Flavivirga spongiicola: one gene and its partner. The protein of the gene in region 1 interacts with the protein of each later gene in a pairwise test. Links are inferred from orthologs where the notes say so. Each region holds a gene or a part of one and is shown in the gene's direction. Other genes may lie near its edges. The genes, in order: Q4Q47_RS17230 and rlmB.

Region 1 (9,634 bases):
TCATTCCAAAAACACTGCCAACAGCACTTGCAGCACTACTACCAATACCACTACCAGGTTTTATCTTTTTATAAATTTCAATTTCGAAACCGCAATCTGGCTTTGCAGCTTCATACATCGCTAATGCAGAAACACCAGCAACATTTAATTCTGTTTCATATGGTAAATCAAACCCTTCAATTTTAGTAATATGAATGCCTTTTTTATCCGTTTTTCTTATGACCATCTCATCACCAATACCGTCTAAACAGAATCCTAAAACATCAAACCCACAGGCTACATTAGCAACTGTTGCGGGTGAAAATATCTTTATTTCGTTTTTCATAACTTATAGAAAAAAGAAAATAGAGAAAAGAAAATAGACTTTAAATGCTAAGTCATTAACCTCTTTTCTTTATTCTCTTATCTTTTTTAATTATTTCCCATTCTAATAATATCTGCAAATAACCCTGAGGCCGTAACTTCAGCACCAGCACCAGCTCCTTTAATAATCATAGGCTGTTCTGGGTAACGTTGCGTATAAAACATAACGATATTGTCCTTGCCTTCAAGATTATAAAATGGATGTCCTTCTGGAATTTCCTGTAAACCTACATTTGATTTTCCATTGTTTAATTGCGCTACATACTTTAATTGACAGTTTTTTGCTTTTGCAGAAGCGTATAGGCTTTGATAATGCTCTTCATCGGCAATCAGTGTTTGATAAAAATCATCAACCGAATCACTCTTCAATCCTGAATCTGATAAGAAAGGTGTATTTGAAATATCCTCCAAATTCATTTGCATACCACTTTCTCTAGCTAAAATTAATATTTTTCTAGCCACATCAACACCACTTAAATCTATTCTTGGATCTGGTTCTGTATAACCTTCTGCTGCAGCTTGTTTAACCACATCGTAAAATTTAGTGGTGTCATTAAAATTGTTAAATACAAAATTTAAACTTCCTGATAAGACTGCCTGAATGGACGTAATTTTATCACCAGAAGCAATTAAATTATTTAGGGTGTCGATAATAGGTAATCCAGCGCCAACATTAGTCTCAAATAAATAAGGTGCATTATATTTAAGAGATAGGCGCTTTAATAAACTGTAGTTTTCGTAATCACTTGAGCAAGCAATTTTATTACATGCTACCACACCAATACTTTGGCGTAAATAATTAGCATATAAATTCGCAACATCTTTATTTGCTGTAACATCAACAAAAATACTATTACGTAAATTAAGTGATTTAGTTCTTTCAAAAAAACCTTCTAAAGTTGCTTTTTCTCCTGAAACAAGCTGATCTTTCCAGTTTTTTAGATCAATCCCATCTTCGTTAAAAATCATCGTTCTGGAATTTGACAACCCGACAACCCGTAAATTGATTTTTAAATTTTCTTTTAAATAGCCATTCTGTTGCTCTATTTGATCGACTAATTTCTCTCCAACATTTCCAACCCCAGTAATAAATACATTTAGTTGTTTAGTTTCAATTTCAAAGAATTGCTCATGTAAGGTATTTAAAGCCTTTTTTATATCGTTTTCTGATATGACAGCAGAAATATTCTTCTCTGAGGCACCTTGAGCTATAGCGCGAATGTTAATATTATTTTTACCTAAAGCACTAAACATTTTACCGCTAATCCCTTGGTGGTTTTTCATGTTATCACCAACTAGTGCAATAATTGAAAGATTGTTTTCAACTATGATGGGGTTTATTTTATTTAGAGCAATTTCATTTTCAAAAGCAACATCAATGGCCTTTTTGGCTTCATCTGCATCTTTTTCTTCAATACCTAAACAAATAGAATGCTCAGATGATGCCTGAGTAATCAAGATGACATTAATCTTTTCTTGTGACAGGGTTTCAAATAAGCGTTTAGAAAATCCAGGGATACCTACCATACCACTGCCTTCTAACGTTAATAAGGCAATATTTCCTATGTTGCTAATTCCTTTTACGGGTGATGTAATGTTTGTTTCATCATTGGAAATAATAGTTCCAATTGCTTCTGGTTCTAATGTGTTTTTTATGTGAATAGGAATTTCTAAATCTAAAACAGGTTGGACAGTTGGAGGGTATAAAACTTTGGCACCAAAGTGTGATAATTCCATAGCTTCCTGATAAGAAATTTTTTCGATAGGGTAGGCTTGTTTTACCAATTTCGGATTGGTAGTATACATCCCACTTACATCCGTCCAAATCTCTAACTGTTCAACTTTTAAAGCAGCAGCAACTATGGCCGCTGTAAAATCTGAACCACCACGACCTAATGTCGTTTGTTCCCCTACTAAAGATTTTGAAACAAACCCGGGAAGTATAGTAATTTGTTGTGTTGCTGTTTTAAAATAGCCTATTATATTATTATTAGTTAAGCTATAATTAACTTCCGCTTTAGTGAAATTTGAATTTGTTATAATCAATTCTTGAGAATTTTTACGATCTGCAGATAAACTACGATTTTTCATAGTTTCCGATATAATGTATGATGATAATAACTCACCAAAGCTCACTAATTTATCTGATGTTTTTGGAGATAATTCATTTATTAGATAGATACCGTCTAACAAATTTTTTAATTCACCTAGCCTAGTCTCGGTATATTCTATAATGATGTCTGCATTGCTTGGATTTAATTCATTTATGATATTTAAATGAATATCTTTAATAGTACTAAACGTTTCTTTAAAACGAGTGTCTTTACTTTGAGCAAGTTTACCAGCCAAAAGTAGTTTGTCTGTAATGCCACCAATGGCAGATACGACGCATATAATGGAATCTTTTTGAGAATATCCGGTTAAGATATCTATGACGTTATTTATGTTTTTTGCAGAACCTACCGAAGTTCCACCAAATTTTAAAACCTTCATTTTTTAATGAATTAATAATTGAAAAAATATTTGAGATGTTGTAATTATAAAGATTACAACGATGGCCTGAAGAATATATAGTTAGCAACCCCAAAGGGTTGTAATAATTGTAGTAGTTCCAAAAATAGTAGTAGTCCCTTCTGTTAAAGAAGAAATAAGTACAACTATATTTTGGTTTAAATGATTCACTATATTCTATATAAATATTGGTCAAAAGTATTACATTTAGTTTTATAAAAAAACTAAAACATTTTTTTTTACAGGATTCTTATATTGTAGTTCATTTCATTTCATAAAATTAGCTTTTTCGATTGTAAGTTAAAAAAATGTTAATAATGAAGAATTTCTTGAAACGAGCTATCCTCGAAATAGAAGTATAGAGGAATTCCTAAATACCCAATCAAAATGAGTTCTATATGTATAGCCTTTTAATTTTATATATACTATTTACAGTTAGACCTAATTAAGTTTTGTAATCTTTTTCTTGACATGTATAAATGACAGTTTATCGACACTATTATCGATAAAATGTAATTTTTATTCGATTAAATGTTATTTTTTGAAAAAAAAACTTACATTTGTGTATGTTAATGTTTAAAAACCTACAGAATGAAAACAAAATTACTTACAAAAAATGGTTTAACAATACTCCTTTTTTTAACGACACTAGTTATACAAGCTCAAGTGACCAATGTCTTTGATTTTAATACCCCTGCCGAATTAAGTACATCATTTACTCAAGGAGGCTCTTCATTACTTATTACGCAAACAACCAACACAGGAATAGATGGTACGGGAGCAGTAAATGTATCGGGAAATACAAACGAAGTTTATACAACAAAGCAAGGTTACTCTATATCCGGTGAAGGCGCTCATTACGAATTTAAAACGTATTTTAAGAGTGAGTTTAATAGTGGTTATGGCGGTATAGGTTTTACATCCAATCCGAGTGCAACACATCATTTTTATGCGGCTCCTAATGATGGTTTAGGTATCTCTGTACATGGCGGCGGTTATATTTTTACTAGCGGCACTACGACTAGTTCAGGTAGCTGGGATGGTGGTGATGTTTTAAACAGTGGTTCTCCTGATGATTGGTATTTAGCTGTTTTAACTGTTGATTTATTGGCAAATAGTTATTTTGACATGACTATACAGATTTACCCGGCCAATAATGATGGTACACTTATAACTCCAGGTACACCAACAGAAACCAAAAGCTGGAATGTACAGAACACAGCTATGGCAAACTCTGAGATCATTTACTCCTATTTTGCTTTTGGCGGTCATAGAATTACAAATTTTGACAATTATACCATTAACCTTGAAGGAGGCGCTACTATTATAGAGCAAGGTGCGCCAGTTGTTATTGGAGCTTCAGTATTAAATAATTCTACTAGCGAAATAGATATGAGTGGAGAAGTAACGGACGATAGAGGTGCTACGGTTACAGAAAGGGGATTTGTTTATAGTACTTCTGTAAATCCTCCTACGACTTCCGATACCAAAATTGTGACAGGAAGTGGAGAAGGCACATTTAGCAATCAATTAGGAAGCCTGGCAAGTAACACCATTTATTACGTAAGATCTTACGCCATAAATTCTGGTGGTACGTCTTATGGAAGTCTGAGTACTATTGACACAAGCACTTTATCCGATACTACTACGGGCTTAAAAGCTAAAATTAAAACACACCCAAACCCAGCAACTAATTTTATTAGCCTTTCCGGTTTAACCAAGTCTGACAACAATTATACAATTTATAATATATTAGGAAAAGAAGTATCCCGAGGAACAGTAACAAATACAAATAATAGTAATGGAATTGATATTAAATTTTTAAACCAAGGGTTGTACCTTCTAAAATTAGAAAACTTTGAGGTAGTTAAATTTATTAAAAAATAACAACTCTTTATATAGTATTTATTTACAGTAATTTAAATAAAATATATGGAAATCCTTAGTCAAAACTTAGCTAAGGGTTTTTTTATTGCCTAAATTGTGATTTTATTTTTCTACATAAAACATGTATTATTTATATTAAACATAAATACCTTTCTATTTATGAAACTATTTTCTAAAGAACAAATTTACCAAGGTGATAAACTAACTGCCGAACGTCAAAAGATATCTTCAACAGATTTGATGGAGCGTGCGGGTACACAAATTTTTAATTGGATGCATATGCGTATGCAAGGTGCTCAAGTTCCCATTCATATATTTTGTGGTATTGGAAATAATGGAGGAGATGGATTAGTGCTTGCCAGACATTTAATTTTAGATGGCTATAATGTTAAAACCTATGTGGTTAATTGTAGCGATAAGCGGTCAAAAGATTTCTTAATTAATTATGATCGCATTAAAAATGTTACTAAAGATTGGCCAACGCTTTTAAGTTGTACTGAAGATTTTCCTGAAATTCATCAAGATGATATTATTGTTGATGCTGTCTTTGGTATTGGATTAAATAGAGCTGTAGATGAATGGGTAAAGTCATTATTTATGCATTTTAGAAGTACAAAGGCATTTACGCTATCTATTGATATTCCGTCGGGTTTAAGCACAGAAAGAGTACCAGAAGATGAAGATAGCGTCGTTTGGGCTGGTTATACACTGAGTTTTGCATCTCCTAAATTGATTTTCTTCTTACCAGAAACGGCCAAGTACACCATCCAATGGGAAGTATTAGACATTGGTCTTGATCAGGAGTTTTTATTCACAACTAACACCGAGGTAGAACTAATAGGGAAGCATGAAGTGTTACCGTTATATCTGCCACGAGAAAAATTTTCGCATAAAGGGCAATTTGGTCATAGTCTTATAATTGGAGGGAGTTATGGTAAAATTGGCGCAGTAACATTGGCGAGCAGGGCGGCTTTATTTGCTGGATCAGGTCTCATCACCGCATATATTCCTAAATGTGGATATGTGCCTTTGCAAGCGTCTTTTCCGGAGGCTATGGTTATAACGGATGCCAATGAGGAAATAATTACAGATATTAAATTTGATATAAAGCCTACAGTTGTTGGTTTTGGAATAGGTGTAGGGACTCACTCTAAAACTATAAGCGCTTTTGAAACCTTTTTAAAGAAAAATAAGGCACCTTTAGTTATTGATGCCGATGGGATTAATATACTGTCAAAAAAGAAAATCCTATTGAAACTTTTACCTGAACAAACCATTTTAACACCGCACCCTAAAGAGTTGGAGCGTTTAATTGGTACGTGGAAAGACGATTTCGATAAATTGAAAAAAGTAAAAGCGTTTTCAAAAAAATATACCTGTATAGTTATTATTAAAGGAGCAAATACTATAACAGTATTTGATAATAAAATTTATGTGAATACTACGGGAAACCCTGGACTGTCTACTGCGGGAAGCGGTGATATATTAACTGGAATGGTTACCGGATTAATTTCGCAAGGTTATAATCCATTGCAAGCTACCATATTTGGAGTGTATTTACATGGAAGATCAGCAGATATTGCGGTTGAAAACTTTGGTTATCAAAGTTTAATTGCCAGTCATGTTATTGATTATTTAGGAGCCGCTTTTATTGATTTATTTAAGCAACCGGAACAACCGACAGAAGTAGTCGAAAAAGAACAGGAGCAAGAAGAACAAGAATAATTTTAAAACAGCTTGATAGTCCAATCTTGAGGACATTTTAAGCTGTTTTTTTATAAATAATATTTTACAATAAAAAAAAGAGTGTTAGATAGAGGGTTTTTTTAATTTGAAACGTTTGATACTTAATTTGGAACCCAAAAAATATTAAAATTAATGAATTGTGATGATTACTCATCTAAAGATTCTATTTGTGAAGAACGTAATTACAATATAGCTTTTAAAAAGCATTCTAAAGAAGTTTTTAACTTTTTAGTGTACAATTATGGAGACAAACAACTAGCCGAAGATATTATACAAGAAGCCTTCTTAACATTATGGAAGAACTGTAAAAATGTGCCTTTAAAAAATGTAAGAGCCTATTTGTATACTATTTCTAAAAATAAGATAATTGACACTTTTAGAAATGCTAATCACGCATTGAACTATAAAAAAAATGGCGCAAGCATTATAGAGAAACAAACACCTGAATATATTTTTGAAGAAAAGGAATTTCATCAAAAAGTAAATCAAGTTCTTGATAATATGCCAGAAAATTATAGAGTTCCTTTTTTGCTTAATAGAATAGATAAAAAGAAGTATAGAGAGATTGCTGAAATAATGGGTGTTTCGGTAAAATCAGTAGAAAAAAGAATTTTTAATGCTTTGGAGTTTCTACAAAAAGAATTACAAATTAATAAAAAACGATTTTAATGGAGGGATTTTCCAGTTTGAAACGTTACATATTTAATGACCATCATTATGGAAGAAAATAAGACTAATAATATAAAGAAGTTTTTGAATTTTGAATTCTCTTCAGAGAAAGAAAAAGAAGCTTTTAAGGAGTCCGATACTTATTCTGAATATAAAGAAATCATAGAGATGTTTGACGGCGTTAAAGCTGTTGATTATAATGAAGAAGGTGTTTTAGAAAGGTTAGACACAGCTCGTTTAAAACCAGATGCAAATAAAAAGCAAATTATTCCACTGCATAAAAAATGGCTGCCTATGTCTATAGCGGCCTCCATATTATTATTTGTTTCGGTGGCTTTGTTTAGTATAAATAACAATCTTGAACATTATACGCTTGCTGGTGAGTCTGTACAAATCTCACTCCCGGATGCCTCTAAAGTTTGGTTAAATGCAAAGTCTGAGGTAGCCTACAGTAAAACATGGAAAAAAACAAGAGCTATAGACTTAAAAGGAGAAGCTTATTTTGAAGTAGCAAAAGGAAAAACATTTACGGTTAAAACACCACAAGGTACCGTAACGGTTTTAGGAACTAAATTTAATGTAAAACAACGAGACACTTCTTTTGAAGTCTATTGTTATGAAGGTACTGTATCTGTTATGTATAAGGGGGAAGAAACCATTTTAAAAGCTAACAGTTTTTTTAATTCAAAAACATTAGATGTAAGTATGCAGGAGGGACATATTATTAATACAAAGCCATATTGGATTGATAAAGTATCCGTTTTCGAAAATACACCAATAAATCATGTAATCTCAGATATAAGTATTCAATATGATATAAAATTTATTATGAATGATAATTTAAATAAAGACTTAAAATATACTGGAAGTTACCATTATGATGATTCATTAGAAACCGTATTAGACGTTTTTTGTCAATCATTAGACTTAACGTATATCAAAAAAGATAAAAGTATTTATTTGAATAAAAATAGATGATTATAAAAAAACGTACGGCAAATCTATTGACCATATTTTTGCTTTTTTCAACATACTGCTTTGCTCAAAAAAACACCATTTCACTTGAAACACATCTAAAAAAAATTGAAGCCTTCTTTAAAGTATCTTTTAACTACGAATCTTCGTTACTCAAAAACGAAAAATGTGCAGATTGTTTTTATAATGAAAAAGCACCTTTAAAAACTCATTTAGAGTATTTAGAAAGCCATTTCATGCTTTCTTTTACAGTTATTTCCCAAAGTAAAATTGTAGTAAAACCTTTAAAAAAGAAGGTGTTATATTTCTATGACAGTGAAGATAAAATGCCTTTAGAACATGTATTAATAACTGATTTAGATAAACATAAAACATGGATTACTAATGAAGAAGGACAAGTGCTTTTTGAAGATGTCATACCAAAAAAAATTTCAATATCACACCTTATTTATGGGAAGCAAAATATTGATGTTAATAAATTAAATACTAATAAGGTATATATTATTAAGCAAATCCAAGGCTTAGAAGCATTATTCATTTATCCTTTCTTTTCTACAGGAACTTATAAGAAAAACGATGGTACTTTTTTTATAAAAACTAAAGAGGTAGGTTCGTTAGCAGGGTTAACATCTCATGATGTTATTAAAAATTTAGAAAATTTACCTCAAGTGACTAGTAATAGTGAATCTATTTCAGATTTAATCGTTAAAGGGAGCACCCAAGATCAAAATTTATTTGTTTGGAATGATATAAAAGTCTATCAAAACAGTCATTTTTTTGGGTTAATTTCTGCCTTTAATGAGAACTTACTTTCTACAATTACTTTGTATGATAATGCAACACCGGCAGAATATGGAAATAGTACAAGTAGTGTTATTAGTTTAGAGCACAATAATACGCGTTCAAAAAAAATTAAAGGAGGCATTGGTATTAATTTTTTAAGCGCAGATGGTTATGTGAAAATACCAATAAATAAGAAATCTGAATTATTACTTTCAACAAGAAAATCGTTGACAGATGTTTGGGATTCTCCGACATATTTAAATTATGCTAAAAAAGCCTTTCAATCTTCAGATATTAGGACATACAATACGTCAAATAAAAGTCTTGTAAGTGCTGAAAATACGTTTGATTTTCATGATTCTCAATTGCAATACAAATTGGCTATAAATAAATCTAATAGTATTGGATTAAACGTATTACTTTTTGCAAACAATTTGTCTTACATAGAAACAAATAAAACACTTAATACCAGTAAAGAGAGTAAGTTAACACAAGAAAATACCGCTTTGGGATTTAATTGGCAGCATACTTTTTCTAATAACTCTCAAATGGAGGCTGTTATTAATTATTCTAAATACAAACTAGATGGCGGAAATTTTTTGTTGTCCAGAGATATTTCAAGCTTCCAAAGTAATAGTGTTAGAAATTATGAAACGACTTTAAAATACCGCTCGAGGCTTAAAACTTCTGGAATAACATA
Region 2 (9,473 bases), 3.3 Mb from region 1 along the record:
TCAAACTGTTGGTTCTGAAAACCTTTTCGAATTTGCTGACAAAAACCCACCTATATTCCCAGTATTTTTGAGAGATGATAATGGGAACCTTGTTCCTGAACCAATATTTGGTGGTTTCCAATATGACTATGGTTCTGCTTCGCCTTTAGGAAGACCACGAACAAGTGCAAACTTATTAAACCCAGTAGGGTCTGCGATTTATGACTTCTTAGGAAGTAAACGTCATGATATTATTGGTAATTTCTCTGCAGAAATTATATTTAGTGAAAGTTTAAGTTTCGAAACTAAATTCGGTCTTCAATATTCACAAGACCGACAAAAGAGTTACAGCAATCCTTTTTATGGATCGGAAACAAGTTCTGGTGGAACATTATTCCAACGTGACAACCGAGATATTACAAAAAACTTTTTACAATTATTACGATACACTAGAAGTTTTGGTGAACACAATGTTAACTTCTTAGTAGCTCATGAAAGTAATGATTATGAACGAGAAAGAAATACGGTGTCAAAACGTGAGGCAGCAATTCCTGGAATACTTGACTTAACCAATTTTGTTGTTCCTCAAGGTTCTCCTACAGGATTCATAGAAGGAGCCTCTATTGAATCATATTTTTCTCAAGTGAATTATAATTACAAGGATACTTATTTCTTATCAGGTTCTGTGCGTCGTGACGGCTCATCTCGTTTCGTAAATAATAAATGGGGAACTTTTGGTTCTGTAGGAGCATCTTGGATAGCTAGTAATGAAGATTTTTTAGTTAACAGCGACGCCATATCATATTTAAAAGTAAAAGCATCTTACGGTGTCATTGGAGACCAAGCAGGTATCGATTTTTTCCAATCATCAGATACATTCAATATTAATAATTTAAATGATGGTGTTTCATTATCTGAAAGATTAAACGGAAATCCCGATTTAACATGGGAAACATCTAAAATGTTTCAAACTGGTGTAGAAATATCTTTTGGTAAATTCATTGATCTTGACGTAGATTACTACATTAAGAATACTGAAAACCTCTTTTTTAATAGAAGAGTTGGGTCGTCTCAGGGAATTTCTTCAGTAACGGTTAATGATGGGGTTTTACAAAACCGTGGTCTTGAATTTAGTTTAACCGCTCATCTTATAAAAACTGAAGACGCCTCTTTAGATTTTACATTTAACGGAGAGCGTGTAACTAATGAAATTACAACAATGCCGCTTGAGCCTTCTACAGGTCTGCCGAGAATTATTGATACTTCAGCACTTTACTATGGCTATTCTCAAGGGAGCTCCATATTTGATTTCTTCCTACGTGAATGGGCTGGTGTAGATCCTGCTACAGGAGTAGGCCAATGGAACCAATATTTTGATGATGCAAACAGTAATGGTACATTAGAAACAGGAGAAGAACTAGGTGTTAATCTAACGCAATATCTTAATGATAATCCTGGCGCAAATATTCAAAGCCAGACAACGACATCATACTCTGCTGCTACGCTTAAATATGTTGGTAAATCAAGTATTCCAAAACTTCGTGGTGCATTTAGGTTAGCTGGGCAATATAAAAACTTTAATTTATCTACTCAATTTACGTATAGTCTAGGTGGATACGCTTTAGATGTGCAATACTCTGAGTTAATGAATGATCGTTTCGGAGCAGGAGCAAATAACTTTCATAGAGATATCGCTCAAAGATGGCAACAACCTGGTGATATTACAGATGTTCCTCGTATTTCTGATAACTTTGATGCTAATGTAGGATCGTCATCAACAAGATGGTTAATTAAATCTGATTATCTAGCTCTAAATAATGTACAATTAGGTTATTCTTTACCTTCTAAGTTCCTTAATAATACGGGAATAAATAAAGTACACCTATCGGTATCTGGAGATAACTTATTTGTACTAACAAAAAGAGATGGGTTCAATCCTTCTACCACAGAAACTGGTAACACAGGAAGACGTTTGTATGCTCCTTTAAGCACAATAACTTTTGGGGCACGTGTTAAATTTTAAAAAAAAAAAAATGAAAAATAAATTTATAATTTCAACGTTAATCGCGGCTTTTACAGTTGTATTATTCAGCTGCGAAGATGACTTTTTAGAAAAAACGCCCTCTGAGTTTTTTACTCAAGCTCAAATATCTGAAGCTGCAGAAAGCGATCCAGGCGTAATTGCCTCAACTCTGAGTGGTATCTATTCTCTAATGGTACAAATTGAGACTGGTGGAACCACTGGTGATGATGACTTTGGTCAAAAGGGTAACGATATTTTTGGTGATATGCTCTGCGGTGATATGGCCTTATCTGTAAGTACATTTGGTTGGTACAGAGCTAGTATTACAGAATTCCAAGGTACACAAGATTTTACTTTTGGAGATAACAGACAAGTATGGAGGTATTACTATCGTGTTGTACGGTCTGCTAATGCAGCTATAGCGGCATTAGGTGGTAATGACGCTGTTCCGGAATCAGATAGTGGTAAACACCTTTTAGGTCAAGCAAAAGCGATTAGAGCGCACTCTTATTTTTATTTGACTCAATACTTTGCGAATAATTATAATCCTTCTGCTGAAATATTACCACTTTATGATGACATTGATGATTTAAATGGGCCAAAAGTAGCTACTAGCGAAATTTACGCTTTAATGGAAAGTGATTTAAGATCTGCTATTACATTACTCGACGGTTTTAATCGTTCTGCAAAAAACGAAATTAACAAACCTGTAGCTCAAGGGCTTTTAGCTTATGTATTAGGTTCTAGAAGAGACAGTTGGGCAGAAGTTGCCACATTAACTAAAGATGTTATCGATAATGGCGGTTTTCCTTTAATGACAGCTACAGAAATAGTTGGAGGTTTTGACGATGTTGCTACTCCTGGTTGGATGTGGGGAATCGATTTAACTTTAGAAATTGGTTTAGACTTAGTATCTTGGTGGGGACAAATGGATTCATTTTCATTTAGTTACGCTTGGGCTGGTGATTTTAAGGCCATCGATCAAGCTTTATATGATCAGATACCAGAAAATGATGCCAGAAAAGAACAATTTAGGGATGCAGCTCATCCTGGTAGACCACTTTTACCTTTAAACAAATTTTATCATGAAGGTAGAGTTATAGGTGGGCAACGTAATATCGAAACAGATTATATATATATGCGTGTAGCTGAAATGTATCTTTTACATGCTGAAGCTTCAGCAAGAAACGGCGCTGAAGGTGATGCTAGAACTGCTTTAAAACAATTGTTAGATTTACGTATTCCAGATTCATCATATGTGGATGGCTTAAGTGGTCAAGCACTAATTGACGAGATTTATCTACAAACTCGTATTGAATTATGGGGTGAAGGTAAAAGTTATTTAGCAATGAAAAGAAATGAGGCTACTATAACGAGAGGTTCTAATCATTTATCAAATGTAGGTGTTCCTATTGATCATGATGATGAGCGATTAACTTTTGAAATTCCAGAATTAGAAATTCAAAATAATCCGTTTATAGACTCTCAAAATGAGTAAATAGATAAAATATTCAATTTTTTGAGGCCATCTAAAATTTTAGATGGCCTCTTTTTTTATACCTTTACCCCAATGGAAAACCAAACACAAATATTCGGTATAAGAGCTATTATAGAAGCCATTAATGCAGGCGAAACAATCGACAAGGTATTTCTTCAAAAAGGCTTAAAAGGAGAGCTTTTTAGCGAATTGGAAACCCTTTTAAGAAAAAATTCTATCAACTCTTCTTATGTACCTGTTGAAAAACTTAACAGACTCACCAGAAAAAATCACCAAGGTGCCGTTGCTCAAATTTCACCAATTGAATTTCATGAGATAGAAACTTTGGTTTCAAATGTTCTAGAATCTGGTAAAACGCCTTTATTTTTACTGTTAGATCAATTAAGCGATGTTCGTAATTTTGGAGCTATTATTCGTACCGCAGAGTGTACTGGTGTTGATGGTATTATTATTCAAAAAAAAGGTGGTGCACCTGTAAATGGTGACACTATTAAAACAAGTGCCGGAGCTGTTTTTAAAGTACCTATTTGCAAAGTTGACCATATTAAAGATGCTGTTTTTTATATGCAGGCATCTGGCATCCATGTTATTGCCGCTACCGAGAAAACAGAGAATACCTTATATGATGTTTCTTTTAAAGAACCTTGTGCTATTATTATGGGGTCTGAAGGTAGAGGTATTAACCCGTCTACTCTAAAAGTTGTTGATGCAAAAGCTAAATTACCTATATTGGGAGAGATTGAATCTTTAAATGTTTCTGTTGCATGCGGTGCTTTTTTATATGAAGTAGTGAGACAGAGGATTGATGATTGATGATTGATGATTGATGATTGATGAATTTAGAACTTGGAACTTGGAACTTGGAACTTGGAACTTGGAACTTGGAACTTATTGACAATATATTATTTGCTGTCTTTCGGTTTTTCTTTATAAATATAATTGATTTCTGTTTGCTCCTCTTCTGTTTCAATATGCTCTATAAAATTTCCATCTTCATCAAAATGTTTTAAAAAAGGGTCATCCTCTTCATTATAATTTTCTTGTTCCCAAACATACTTTTTTGGTTTTGCAATTTCTCTTCTGAAAAAAAGTGCAAATAACAACCCTGTAACTAAACCAGACAAATGTCCTTCCCACGATATTCCTTCTTTTACAGGAGCTACATACCATAACATACTTCCATAAAGGAAAATAACTAAAAGAGACAACGCTATAAGCCTATAATGTTTTGCAAATACCCCCTTAAAAAAGGTAAAACTCACTAAAACATAAATAAGTCCACTGGCTCCAATATGATAGGATGGCCTTCCAATACACCAAGTAAAAAATCCTGAAAATAAAATTCCAAATAATACAACTTTCCAAGCTATCGGTCTATAGAAATAAAACAAAGCCATGGAAAGCACAAATAATGGAATTGTATTATGATAAATGTGCTGTATATCTCCATGAATAAAAGGACTTAAAACAACCCCTCTTAACCCTTTTAAAGTTTGAGGATATACACCATATCTACTAAAATTAAAACCAAAACGCACTTCAAACCAAAATACCAACCAAATGGTTAGCACAAAAAAAACTGGGTATATAATAACGCCTGTTGAGAACTTAAAATGGTCATGCTGTATCATTCTATAAATTTAACTAGTCTATATCAAATAATTGACCAAAAGGAGAGTATATGTTAGATTGTCACCTTTTATTTATAAATTATTATTTAAAATATCTGCAATAAGATTCCTGCCTTCGCAGGAATTCTTTTAATTTTACATTATGAATGAACCTTTAGCCGAACGTTTAAGACCAAAAACACTGAATGACTATGTGAGTCAGAATCACTTGGTTGGTAAGCAGGGCAGCTTAACACAGCATATAAAGCAAGGTTTAATCCCTTCAATGATTTTCTGGGGTCCGCCAGGTACAGGAAAAACAACACTTGCTAATATTATTGCCTCGGAATCCGGTAGACCTTTTTATACACTAAGTGCTATAAATTCAGGCGTTAAAGATATTCGAGATGTTATTGATAAAGCAAAACAAAGCGGTGGATTATTTACTACAAAAAATCCTATTTTGTTTATTGACGAAATTCATAGGTTTAGTAAGTCTCAGCAAGATTCTTTGTTACAAGCAGTAGAAAAGGGTTGGATTACATTAATAGGTGCAACTACTGAAAATCCTAGTTTTGAAGTTATTTCGGCACTTCTATCTCGTTGTCAGATTTATATTTTAAATGCATTCAATAAAAACGATTTAGAGACGCTTTTAAAGCGTGCCATTGAAAAGGATGAATATATTTCTAAAAAAACGATTAAACTAAAAGAAACAACTGCACTCATAAGGCTTTCTGGCGGTGATGCCAGAAAACTACTTAATATTTTTGAGCTTATTGTAAATTCTTATGAATCTAATAAAATAACTATTACTGACAAATCCGTTTTGGAAAGAATTCAAAGTAATACCGTTCATTATGACAAAACCGGAGAACAGCATTACGATATTATTTCAGCTTTTATAAAATCGATACGAGGTAGCGATCCAAATGCCGCTGTATATTGGTTAGCTCGTATGGTAGAAGGCGGTGAAGATGTTAAATTTATAGCACGACGCTTACTCATTTTAGCTAGCGAGGATATTGGTAATGCAAACCCAACGGCTTTAGTAATAGCCAACAATACATTTCAGGCAGTTTCTACAATTGGCTATCCTGAATCTAGAATTATATTAAGTCAGTGCGCTACTTATTTAGCATGCTCACCTAAAAGCAATGCTGCCTATAAAGCTATTGATAAAGCACAGCAATTGGTTAAGGAGACTGGCGACTTGTCGGTGCCTTTAGAAATAAGAAATGCACCAACCAAATTAATGAAAGAATTGGGATATGGTGACAATTATAAATATGCACATAATTACGATCTCAACTTTGCCAATCAAGAATTCTTACCAGATGAAATTAAAAACACGAAACTTTACGAGCCAGGAAACAATACTCGTGAAAATGCTCATAAAGAATTTTTAAAACAGCGCTGGAAGGATAAATATGGGTATTAGTATTGTTGTTGTTTGTTGTTTGTTGTTTGTTGTTTGTTGTTTGTTGTTTGTTGTTTGTTGTTTGTTGTTAAAACTAGAACTTAATATTTAATATATCTTGTTTTAAAATACCATTAGCGTAATATTCTAAAATCCAATCATCTCCTTTTTTGTATATAATGGCGCTTTTATTTTCAACTAAAAACACATGATCTAGTTTAGTTTGTTTGATTCTATATACCACTTTTGGAGAACTATCAACCAACTGAAACCCATTTTCAATTTCTTGAGCATATAGCACCTTAGATAACACCTCCTTTATATCCGCTTCCATGGTGTCTTCTTCTTTAATTGCAGGTACTAATGTTACAGTTTCTACCTTTGGTTGGACTTCAATGACCTTGGGTACATTGGTTACATTTTCTGCTTCTTTTTCCTTTTTAAGATTTTGAATCTCTTTCTTTAATTCCTGAATCTCTTGAGCTACTTCACTCTTTGTTCCTGTATTTTGAGTTTGTAAAGCTGTTATCTTTTCGTTAGGTTCATATTTATAATTAAGAGCTTCAATAGAATTAAAAGCATTTCTTAGAGCTCCAGCATAAGCTTTAGCATAATCTTTTTCTCTACTTTCTCCTAACTTAGAGGTATAAATTAATTGATCGTTACAATCTTTTAGTTCTACAGTTAATTTAGTTTTAAACATCCCAGACCCCTTAATGGCATCAGACCTTAATGCTAAGCATCTATTTCTTGCTAAATCATCGGGATAAGCATCTCCTTCCATCAAGGCTACAAATCCACATTTCTTAAATAGAAACTGCGTTAATGAATTTAATTGATATTGGTCTTTCTTCTTTAAAAAATCAAATTTATTAGGAACAATCACATACTTATAATCGTTTAAATTAGATTGTGAAAAAACAGTAGTGATAATAAAACAGGCTATAATCGCCGAAAAAAATTTAGTCTTCATTTTTATTAAATATATAGTTAAACCCTAATTGTAAAGATACACTTTGTGCACTATATATATTTTTTAATTCTAAAAAATTGTCTGCCATAATATAAAAATTTAGACCTCCTAAATTAGCAGACATTCCTAAACCTATATTATTAGCAGAATAAGAGTCTATAGTATATGTAGCTTTAACCTGTAAACCATTAAACAAACGCCTGTAATAATACGCTGTTAGTGCCAATTGAGGTTGCTTAGGTCTACTCATCGCAAATAATTGCAAACCTGCACTATTTTGATAACTATCATCTTCTATTGCACAATCACATGTTTCATGTTTTTTCTTTCCAAAGGCGTAATTTAATGACGTATTAAGCTTTATAGGCCGCCATGTTGTATACTTAGCTGCTGTAGTATCTAGTTTAAATATATCTTCAAAATTATCTTCAATTTCATTCCAATACTCTTCAGCCGTTTGTCCATTTCCCGTATCAGGAAAAATAGGGTTTACGCCTTCAAACACATAGTCACCTTCTATTTTGTAATTTTCGATATCTTTTGTATGTCTAATAAAACCTATATCCAATAGACTAGCATCCCAGCTCCATTGTTCATTTAACTGACGTGTAAAACCAACATCGAACCCCAGTCCCAGATTTCCACCAAACAAAATACGCTTTTTTAAATCTTTAACAACAGAATCGGAATCAGACTCATCATCACTTAAACTAGCCAATCCGGAAGTTCTAAGTTCTAAATCTAAATTAAAGATATGATCATAAAAATTGTTTTGCCCAAGTACAGTTGTAAAACGACCTTGGTTTTTCGTAGATCTTACGTTTGCGATGCTCGAATATATTTTTCCTCTAACCCCAAAAGTAAAATGGTCATTTACCTTTTTATTATATCCAAGATGCAACACAGAAATAGCCTCAGCAGCAACACTCATATGATTAGCTTTAAATGGTCTATTAATATTATTTTGATTGCCCTCTAAAGCCAAGACTGCTAAATCTTTAGGAAAATAAGCTATAAAATCTAGTTCTTGATATAAACCAAAACTTAGATATTCATTCTTTTCGTAAGAGCTTCCAAAAGAAAATCCACCTGAAAAAATTTCTAATTGTTGATTTGCGCTAAAAAAATCCTTAGGCTTCATACTATAAACAGCATTTTGAAGCTTGGTGTTAAAATCGATACCGTCATCTGCAAAAATATCATAAACAGTACTTCCTGTTATCCCTACATTAACATGAATATGTGATAATAATGGAATCCCAAAATACCAATCATTTTTAATTTTCCCACCTGGATTAAGTAATAAAGATTGTGGTATTTCTGAAAACCCGTAAAGTAATTGCTTGTTTTGTGAAAAGGAAAAACTACATGAAATGACTATAAAAAACAAAATTATTCTTCTCATATTGAATCACCTATATTCAAATAAAAAATAGCCTTAGATTTTAATTTAATTCTACCTGGCGTTGTTTGGTTAATAGATCCTCCAGGTAGTAGACTAAGAGTAAACACTAATTTTTTAGTACTTTTTAAAGCTATTAGCGTGTCTCCTTCAAATTCTTCTACATGATTTGATAAGACATCACTACCATCTGTTGATGGTGAAGCCGGAATTATGAACATATGCGATTGTTGCCCAGCGTCATTAATAAAATCTACTTGTACTTGAAATGCTTTATTAATTGAATTTGTAGTTTCAAATACAAAGTCTGCCTTAATAAGGTTATCTACTATAAATTTATTATTAAAAAGATCTATTTCTATAGAGTCCTTAATAGAAATTATTTCTGTGCTATTGAATAAGAAGCTACTGGCAGGTTCATCAAAAAATATGAGACTAGACTCAATAACGGGGGAGATTTCAAAATCATCAGCTTGTTCAAAATCAATTTTCTTAGCACAAGAAAAAAAACTTAAATATAGTGTAATGACTAAAAACGAATAATTGATTATTTGTTTCTGCATAAATT

What was found.
Region 2: the proteins of Q4Q47_RS17230 (region 1) and rlmB interact in binary tests that used the Escherichia coli proteins (3 or more experiments, as listed by UniProt). The link is inferred for Flavivirga spongiicola from one-to-one orthologs.

What each region holds. Positions count from the first base shown.
Region 1 is NZ_JAUOEO010000001.1:4,299,844-4,309,477, reverse strand. The notes cover bases 4,267-7,203. They hold Q4Q47_RS17230 (NAD(P)H-hydrate dehydratase), read left to right. Parts: upstream 4,267-4,920; coding sequence 4,921-6,486; downstream 6,487-7,203. Other genes in these bases: Q4Q47_RS17225 (RNA polymerase sigma factor), read left to right, coding at 6,640-7,176; Q4Q47_RS17235 (T9SS type A sorting domain-containing protein), read left to right, coding at 4,267-4,761. Outside these bases: Q4Q47_RS17245 (homoserine kinase), read right to left, coding at 1-325; thrA (bifunctional aspartate kinase/homoserine dehydrogenase I), read right to left, coding at 412-2,856; more of Q4Q47_RS17235, read left to right, coding at 3,466-4,266; Q4Q47_RS17220 (FecR family protein), read left to right, coding at 7,225-8,154; Q4Q47_RS17215 (TonB-dependent receptor), read left to right, coding at 8,151-9,634. UniProt on the Escherichia coli protein: Bifunctional enzyme that catalyzes the epimerization of the S- and R-forms of NAD(P)HX and the dehydration of the S-form of NAD(P)HX at the expense of ADP, which is converted to AMP.
Region 2 is NZ_JAUOEO010000001.1:1,014,664-1,024,136, forward strand. What follows is about bases 2,667-5,442. They hold rlmB (23S rRNA (guanosine(2251)-2'-O)-methyltransferase RlmB), read left to right. Parts: upstream 2,667-3,572; coding sequence 3,573-4,313; downstream 4,314-5,442. Other genes in these bases: Q4Q47_RS03835 (RagB/SusD family nutrient uptake outer membrane protein), read left to right, coding at 2,667-3,500; Q4Q47_RS03845 (rhomboid family intramembrane serine protease), read right to left, coding at 4,403-5,131; Q4Q47_RS03850 (replication-associated recombination protein A), read left to right, coding at 5,274-5,442. Also shown: Q4Q47_RS03830 (SusC/RagA family TonB-linked outer membrane protein), read left to right, coding at 1-2,002; more of Q4Q47_RS03835, read left to right, coding at 2,013-2,666; more of Q4Q47_RS03850, read left to right, coding at 5,443-6,551; Q4Q47_RS03855 (hypothetical protein), read right to left, coding at 6,625-7,503; Q4Q47_RS03860 (DUF5723 family protein), read right to left, coding at 7,493-8,908; Q4Q47_RS03865 (hypothetical protein), read right to left, coding at 8,905-9,468. UniProt on the Escherichia coli protein: Specifically methylates the ribose of guanosine 2251 in 23S rRNA.